4 regions of the Colwellia sp. MB02u-10 genome follow, and region 2 is predicted to be linked to each of the others. Evidence: predicted binding sites of a transcription regulator. Region 2 holds the regulator's gene; each other region holds the start of a gene.
The links. Region 2 encodes sigma-54, which starts transcription at its own class of promoters, with help from an activator protein. Its sites were predicted from a motif close to GTTGGCACGNNNNTNGNNT; they were not measured.

Region 1 (2,213 bases), on a different contig from region 2:
GAGCTGTTGGATTAAGGTGCTATCAATAGCGTAGATGTTACCAACATTAGCTTGTTCACGGTGTAGTATATTACTGCGAGTTAACAGCATAGATTTTTTATAATCAGCCGCGAAGCACTTTTTTTCTTGTGGAAAAATATCAGCCCTTATGATGACAGTGACTAAGTCGTCGCTATAGTGTTCACTGACTAGCTCTAATGAATTAACACTGCCACTAGCGCGGATGCTAATTTCGTCTTGGGTGAGTAAACCATTAACCACTTGCTGAACACTTGACACTGAAGCACCGGCAACCAGTAAGGCTTTTTTCAACGCATTGTGCATAGCCTGTGTTTTTGCTGTTTTATTATCAGCATTTATTATGCTCGCCACACCTTGCGATTCATACCATTGTCCGACACTAGCGCTGCTATATATAGCACAGCAAAGGTAAAATAAACTTAAACGCATAAAGGTCTCTTTTAATAGGGAATCAATCTCTTTTTTAAATATGCAGGTTTTGTGCCTATTTCAAATAAAAGTTCAACTCAAGATAAGTAAAGTGGCCCAACAAACTACTTTTATCGGTATTAGCTTGCTGATAGCGATAAAAGTAGTAGGGTTTTATCAGGCATTAAAAACCCTATCTGGTTTGGTAAAGTCTGGTGATTGGATAAAAAGGTGTTTTGAAAGTGATACAGAATCAGTGCTGAAAAAAAGTGTAAATAGGCAGAACAATTAGACTAAAACTATAGCCAATAATCTAGGGGTATAGTTTTAGTCTACCCTGTATTATACCAAGTTGAGGTGAAATAAAAATATTGGCGCGGATCATGCTTTATTAATTTTATTAATTATTTTCATTAATTTTACGACATTAGCATTAATTGAGGAGAGCTAAATGAAAAATTGGCTTATAGCAATAATAATACCGACAGTGATGTCGTGTTCTGTGACAACCAAAGATGATTTTTATCGATCTTCTTATGCCGATAAAGAAGAAATTGACAGTTTTAAGTTACCTCGTCATGCGATAAATGACGTGGTGAAAGGTCTTGCGTATCAAATGCTGGAAAGTAGCACCTTTGTTACGCCTAAAACGCCAATTGCTGTTGCATCATTTGTCGATTTAAAAAATTTAGAATCAACTAACTCGTTAGGCAATCAACTGTCAGAAAGTTTTATCCATGAAATGCAACGACATGGCCTGGTTGTTATTGATTTTAAAACCACTGGACATATTCGTGTAACGGCCGATGGTGATTATGTTTTCAGTCGCGATTGGAAAGAATTGCCAGAACGTCAGATAATTGACTATGTTGTTACCGGCACTATGATGCAACAAAATGAAGGCGTGTTAGTCAACGCACGAATGATTGGCATGCAATCTCGAGTTGTGGTGGCAACGGCGCAGTCTTTTATTCCTGCTTGGGTTGTTGGCGATGATTTTAATCGCCATGAAAATGTTAAAATGAAAGATGGCATGATCTTGCGTGACAGTACCACGCTAGCCGACGATGCACGTGCCATTGCGATACAAAAGTAATATTATCAAACAAATGTCTAAGGTGAGTATGAATACTTTACGTAATGGTATTGGGGTTTTTTTAAGCGCTTTAGTGTTAAGTGCATGTTCTTCGGTGTTTGATAAACAGGTTGAATGGCAAAACGTGAAACCTGAACAATTTCCTGTATTAACCGCCATAGGGCAAGCACCGATTAGCTTGCAGAACTCTCAAAACAAAACCCAGCGTATGCTGATGGCAATAAAAGCTTCAAAAATTGCTGCTTATGCGGAGTTAGCTGAACAAGTTTATGGTCAAAATATTAATGGTAGCACCACCATGTCTAATTTAGTGCTTGATAATCAACAATTACAGGCATCAGTACAAGGCATTATTCGTGGCGCAAAAGTCGTTAAAAGCTATCCGGTGGGTGACAGTTATACCACTGAGTTGAGTTTAGATTTTAAAGATGTTTATGAAATTTATATCGCAACTTCTAACCGCAAAGAAATAAAGCATATCTCATATTACTAGCGTCATTGAATAGCGCTGTATTTTAGTACCATTAAAAAAACCAGCTATTGCTGGTTTTTATGTACAGGATGTACGGTATGGTGCGATCACATGGATGTGAAGGAGCAGTGATCATAAAATATACAAAGCTAAGCTTTTATACCTAAGCTACTGAGTCCGCCAGAGGTTTTTCCTTTACTATTATAGGTCATGGAT
Region 2 (2,213 bases):
CGCAGATCCTAAATTTATACTTCTGGATGAACCCTTTGCCGGTGTTGACCCAATTTCAGTAGGTGATATAAAAAAAATTATCCTACACTTAAAAGATCGTGGCATAGGTATTTTGATCACAGATCACAATGTACGAGAAACACTCGATGTTTGTGAACATGCCTACATCGTTAGTCATGGTGAACTTATCGCTGAGGGTAATTCAAAGCAAATTCTTGCAAATCAACATGTAAGAGATGTATACCTTGGCGAACAATTCACGCTATAGTGAATAAAACCAATTGAACTAATGAATTTGAATAGGGAAAAGAAAACGTAAATGCGTCCTACTCTGCAACTCCGTATCGGACAACAGTTAACGATGACCCCGCAATTGCAGCAGGCGATCAAACTGTTGCAATTATCAACTTTGGATCTTCAACTAGAGATTCAAGAGGCACTTGAAAGTAACCCTTTGCTTGAAGTTGACGAAACGCACGATAACAATTCAGAAAATACCCCTGACCATTTAGAAGCAGGATATTCGGTAACTTTAGGCGAAAAGTCAGCAACATCCTCTGATGGCAGCGAAGACTCCACTCCCTCGATAGACGAAATTAGCTCCTCTGAAGGTTTAGCAAAAACAGACATCCCCGAAGAACTAAACAGTGATAGCACATGGGATGATAACTTCAGTGCCGGTGTCAGTAGTGGCGGTGTTGGCCATGCCTCAGAAGATTATACTTATCAAGGTGAAACGAAAGACTCATTACAAGACCATCTGATTTGGCAGATGGAACTAACGCCCTTTACTGACACTGACAGAACCATTGCCATTGCCATTATTGAAGCCATAGATGAAGCAGGTTATTTAACCGTTTCAGCCGAAGAGATCTTAGAAAGTGTCGGTATTGATGGTGTAGAACTTGATGAGATTGAAGTGGTGTTAAAGCGTATTAACGTATTTGACCCCATTGGTGTAGCCGCTCGTTCAATTCCCGAGTGCTTGCGTATTCAGCTTAATCAATTTGCTAAAGATACCCCTTGGTTAGCGGAAAGCAAAATTGCCGTCAGCGAGTATATTGATTTACTCGGTAATCGCGATTATCGTCAATTGATGCGTAAATTACGCTTGAAAGAAGAGCAATTACGCGAAGTTATTCGCCTAATACAAAGTTTAGATCCCCGTCCAGGTGATAGCGTCATAAAAAGTGAAGAACAATATGTTATCCCAGACGTGTCTGTTGAAAAGAAAAACGGCCGCTGGACAGTAGAGCTCAATCCTGACACTGCACCTAAACTATCGGTTAATCAGCAATACGCGGCTATGTCTCGTTCAATGAAGTCATCTACTGATAATCAATTTATTCGCTCTAACTTGCAAGAAGCAAAATGGTTTATTAAAAGCTTAGAGAGCCGTAACGAAACGCTTTTAAAGGTTTCAAATTGTATTGTGCAACGCCAACAAGGCTTTTTTGAACATGGACCTGAGTCAATGCGCCCTATGGTATTGAACGATATTGCCGAAGCCGTAGATATGCATGAATCAACTATTTCTCGTGTGACCACGCAAAAATATATGCACACGCCTAGAGGAATTTTTGAGCTTAAGTACTTTTTTTCTAGCCACGTTAGTACTGAAAACGGCGGCGAATGTTCATCAACGGCTATTCGAGAATTAATTAAAAAGCTAGTGGCTGCTGAAGTGCCTGCAAAGCCACTCAGCGATAGTAAAATGGCAGATATTTTAGCAGAGCAAGGTATACAAGTGGCAAGGCGTACCATTGCCAAATATCGAGAGTCACTTTCTATACCGCCATCAAATCAACGTAAAAGCCTATTGTAGGCAGTTTTATTCAGCCAATAAAGAGGATTGAAGTATATGCAAATTAATCTTACTGGACACCATGTCGATGTTACCGATTCATTACGTGATTATGTCAATGGCAAGTTTGAAAAACTAGAACGTCATTTTGATCATATCAATAATGTACATGTAGTATTAACGGTAGAAAAACAGAATCAGATTGCTGAATCAACAGTGCACTTAAGTGGCACCGAAGTTCATGCTAAGGCACAGCATAGTGACATGTATGCATCGATTGATGCATTAATTGACAAGCTAGATCGCCAAATATTGAAATATAAAGGTAAAATCAACAAACATTAGCGCCATTTCGCTACAGGTCTTAGAAGTTTATGAAGTTGCAAGACATCTTAACCCCGGACTGCAC
Region 3 (2,213 bases), on a different contig from region 2:
GTTGTTCAGCAAATATCTCCAGAAAAAATATTAGCGGCTAACAATTTTTCTTCACCCCAGCTCCCTTGGGAAAAGCAACATCATGAACTTGGTTTTACTTACGGTGAATGCAGCGCTGAACTTTTAAAGCAATGGCAATTACCGTATAGCATTATCGAGCCTATTCGTAATCAAGACAATAGCGATTTCTCTTACAGCACAGATGACACTAAACTCTTATATCTAGCAAAACGCATTATGTTGAGCCAGTTTGATTGTAGCTCACACCCTATTGAACTGTTATTAAGCGAAGATGCCTTGCAGCAATTACCGATAGATGAAAACACGATACAAGAGGCGATCAATTTTTGTGACTTAGAGCGTTTAAGTATGTTGGCCATTATAAATCCAGGCACAGCAATGATTTTTTAATTGTTATGCCATTTAATTGTTTATAGGAGATTAACCACAACTTATATCGATACCTTTCATGCATCAATATAAGTCTCTAGTCATTAAGTAAGCGCTAGCGACGACATTTTTTTAATGGCATTTTGGTTTGAAAAAACCTCAACGCCTCCCTGAGCATCAGGTTTTAATACCTCACTGAAAACTTCAACCGAACTGCTTAATATCAGCCTTTAATACCTCACTGAAAACCTCACCCGTTAGCTTAATGCAATTATGTCTTTAGTTTTTACATTAATGCCTGATATATCAGTTTGTAGTCAAAGCTACCGATTAAGCCTTACTCATTTAGCGCTATTTTCATTGTCTGGGGCTAATTTCTCTGGCTGAAAATATTGCACCAGTAGCTGACAAATAAATTTCATACGCACTATCGTGGTGCGGCAGTATTAAGCTAATATTTCCTATCTACTTGTTTTTGTATGATATTTTAATTGGCATGAAGATTGATAAGTATTAGTTAATAATAATTAGGGAATAACAACATGAAACTAGTAAGTGCAATTATAAAACCTTTCAAGCTTGATAGCGTCAGAGAGGCTATTTCTGAAATAGGCATTGAAGGTCTAACGGTCAGTGAAGTAAAAGGCTTTGGTCGCCAGAAAGGGCATACCGAATTATATCGGGGAGCTGAATATCAAGTAGATTTTCTCCCGAAAGTGAAACTTGAAATTGCGGTCAATGATGATGTTGTGCAACGGTTAGTTGATGCCATCGCAGAAGCAGCACATACCGGTAAAATTGGTGATGGCAAAATATTTGTTTATGACCTTGAGCATGCCGTGCGAATTCGTACTGGTGAACAAGACGTAGAAGCGATATAGGAGCAAAATTATGGAACAAAATATTTTTCAACTTCAGTACGCAATGGATACCTTTTATTTCCTCATTTGTGGCGCCTTGGTAATGTGGATGGCGGCAGGCTTTTCAATGTTAGAAGCCGGTTTAGTTCGAGCCAAGAATACCACAGAAATTTTGACTAAAAATGTCGCGCTCTATGCGATTTCTTGCATGATGTACTTATTTGTTGGTTACGACATTATGTATGGCGGCGGCATGTTCTTATCAGGCATTGAAACGGTTGATCCCGCCAAGGTATTAGAAAACTTTTCAGCACGAGAAGATGGTTTTACCGGTGCAGCAATATATTCGGCGGCATCTGATTTCTTTTTCCAAGTAGTTTTTGTTGCCACTGCCATGTCAATTGTCTCTGGTGCAGTAGCTGAGCGCATGAAACTATGGGCCTTTTTAGCTTTTGCTGTAGTGTTAACCGGCGTTATATACCCAATGGAAGGCAGCTGGACTTGGGGTGGTAATGCTGTTTTTGGTTTATATACTCTCTCTGAACTGGGTTTTTCTGACTTTGCTGGCTCGGGTATCGTACATATGGCAGGTGCAGCCGCGGCATTAGCGGGTGTTTTACTGTTAGGAGCACGTAAAGGTAAATACGGTAAAAATGGCCAAATAAACGCTATACCAGGCTCAAACCTGCCAATGGCAACGTTAGGAACATTTATTTTATGGATGGGTTGGTTTGGCTTTAACGGTGGTTCAGTATTGAAGCTTGGCGATATTGCTAGTTCACACTCAGTCGCTATGGTGTTTCTAAATACCAATGCAGCAGCAGCGGCAGGTGCAATCTCGGCGTTAGTTTTAGCGAAATTACTCTTTAAAAAAGCAGATTTAACTATGGCGTTAAATGGTGCTTTGGCAGGACTAGTGGTTATTACGGCTGAGCCATCAACACCGACACCTATTCAGGCCAC
Region 4 (2,213 bases), on a different contig from region 2:
AGAAGCCGAGCAGTTCATGATTTTTAACGACATTAACCGCTTTCATCAAAACAAAAACCTGTTAGATTTTGCTGCCATTAACGCAGAAATTGATGGTTTAAGTTATCACTACGATGATGACATTAGTGATACTACTGCTTTATACGAAATCTTTAGCTTTGTTATTTTAACCAAAATGGTTGAAGAAAATGGCTTACGTGTTGAGTATAAAAAAGTGATGGCAGGCTTTGATGGTTGGAATTATGAAACCATGCGCTTTAATGCAGATGGTACTTATAGTAAAGAGTGTAAAGCTTGGGATGCTGATGCTTGGACTGGCTGTTAAGACATTTTATTAAAGTACAGTCACAAAATACTTTAGTATTTTTCTAATGAAAGATCAGTAGCCTCTGCTTCTGGTCTTTTTTTGTAAAAGGTACCAGAGTCGGACGGTAAATTTCAGGACTGGTCAAAAGAATTACTTTAGGTCAATGATGACAATATAAAACTTGATTTGGATATAAACGCAACAAGCTAGATTTAGTTTCATTCCCTTACTCACAGAATATGCAGCTTATCTAGCGGCAACCATTTCGATTATTATGAGCAAAAATGGTAGGTTTTGTTAGTATGACTTTTTTGCTAAAAAACTATAAAACTGACGCTAGTAGTGTTGAATATTAAGTTAAAGTGTCTGAAGTCTTTTACACATATGGAATAACAAAGGATTACTAATCCTATGGTTGTGGTTTATCGGTAAAACAACCTAAATTACCAATCAGTAGATACAAAAAAACACCAATCATTATAATTGATGTTTTCTATAATTTACTAAAAAGAAATTATTAAGATTGTTTATTAAATCGACGTGATGCTAAACCAATCATTCCTAATGCAAAAATAGCGAGTGTTGATGGTTCAGGTACAGATGCTGACGAAGTAGTTATTTGAAAAGATGCTGAATTGCCTGTAAAATCAAAGACTCCGGCATATGATATATGAATACTGTTATTGGTAAATGAAAGTAAAGGTACAGTATTTGGGCTTACCAAATCATTATTCAATAATGATATGCCCGTAATATATTCTCCTGCACTAAATTGGATGTTATTAATAAACGCATCAAAAGTTTGGAAATCCCATTCATCTTGAGAGTCTAACAATAAGATATTAGTTGTTGGATCAAAGTCCATCCAAACTAATCCGCCACCCCAATTAGATAGGTTGGTCAAATAATCACCATCAACCAAGTCCAATTCGTAACCTGCACCTATGGTTTGTGAAAGTTCTTGATAAATAAGCGCACCTGATGAACCAGCATCAGGAAGATCTGAATGGGTAACAAAATCGCCTACAATTAGGCCCGCATTTGCAATATTAACTAAACAGGTCACAGACACTATAAGACCTGCTTTCATCATATTTAAAAATTTATTTTTCATTTATTATTCCTTTTTATCACTTTGATTAGTATTTGGTATGTAATTGCTAGTTTATTAATATAAATAAATGCAAAAAACATACCAACCTATTATTACCAATAAATATCAACAAGATAAGTCTTTATTTTTATTCATACACTACAAGTTTGTAAAAAAATATGACATTAATAAGCTCATTAATCAGTTGATTAAATAAACGAATTTCAACCAGCATAAATTTAATGTTGCTTTAGTATAAAAAGGTAATAAGGTGCTTGTATTTCATATAAAACTATATTCTAATCATCAAAATATTCGATATAGACTAGCTGAAAGACATGTTTCAGGTAGTCTAATTGATTAAAACTCAATGGTGTCAATTATTGTAATGAATCACAAAAAAAACACTACAAAACAGTATATTCACCACCTAGCAACTGACTTGTAATTCGTTGGCTTGATATGCCATTAGTTGATGTCATTAAAAGCTCAAGCTATTGATTTTAAGATATAAATTACAATTATATTAATGAGTTTAGAGTGAAACAAGATAAGAAAACTTAAAATATGCGCACTAACGGAGTTTTATCCGTTGTTAGTGAATTAGAATTTCACAGGCAGCTTTGAGGCTTGCAGCCGTCATAGGAATTGTTCTCGTTCTATAGCTCCTTAGACCATAAAATTAGTATCAATAATGATTCTTGTAACGTCTGCTATGCCAGTTATTACTAGGTTGGCTAATTGCCTGCTTAGGTCAACTAACGGATGTACATAAGACTGTAAACAAAGCTGGCAATTTTAAAATTTTCCTTC

Region 1: H4J59_RS06005 (FlgO family outer membrane protein) is a predicted target of sigma-54. The motif match lies at 800-818, and genes of this name have one in related genera.
Region 3: H4J59_RS15385 (P-II family nitrogen regulator) is a predicted target of sigma-54. The motif match lies at 881-899, and genes of this name have one in related genera.
Region 4: H4J59_RS19315 (PEP-CTERM sorting domain-containing protein) is a predicted target of sigma-54. The motif match lies at 1,489-1,507, and genes of this name have one in related genera.

What each region holds. Positions count from the first base shown of each region.
Region 1 is NZ_JACGVK010000105.1:73,357-75,569, reverse strand. It holds gene H4J59_RS06010 (flagella assembly protein FlgT) at 1-450, opposite strand, end outside; gene H4J59_RS06005 (FlgO family outer membrane protein) at 881-1,525, shown strand; gene H4J59_RS06000 (LPP20 family lipoprotein) at 1,554-2,018, shown strand; gene H4J59_RS05995 (flagellar export chaperone FlgN) at 2,147-2,213, opposite strand, start outside.
Region 2 is NZ_JACGVK010000139.1:51,756-53,968, forward strand. It holds gene lptB (LPS export ABC transporter ATP-binding protein) at 1-268, shown strand, start outside; gene H4J59_RS17985 (RNA polymerase factor sigma-54) at 320-1,825, shown strand; gene hpf (ribosome hibernation promoting factor) at 1,862-2,149, shown strand; gene ptsN (PTS IIA-like nitrogen regulatory protein PtsN) at 2,179-2,213, shown strand, end outside.
Region 3 is NZ_JACGVK010000133.1:109,249-111,461, reverse strand. It holds gene H4J59_RS15390 (HDOD domain-containing protein) at 1-411, shown strand, start outside; gene H4J59_RS15385 (P-II family nitrogen regulator) at 933-1,271, shown strand; gene H4J59_RS15380 (ammonium transporter) at 1,282-2,213, shown strand, end outside.
Region 4 is NZ_JACGVK010000102.1:12,248-14,460, forward strand. It holds gene H4J59_RS04090 (hypothetical protein) at 1-325, shown strand, start outside; gene H4J59_RS19315 (PEP-CTERM sorting domain-containing protein) at 825-1,421, opposite strand.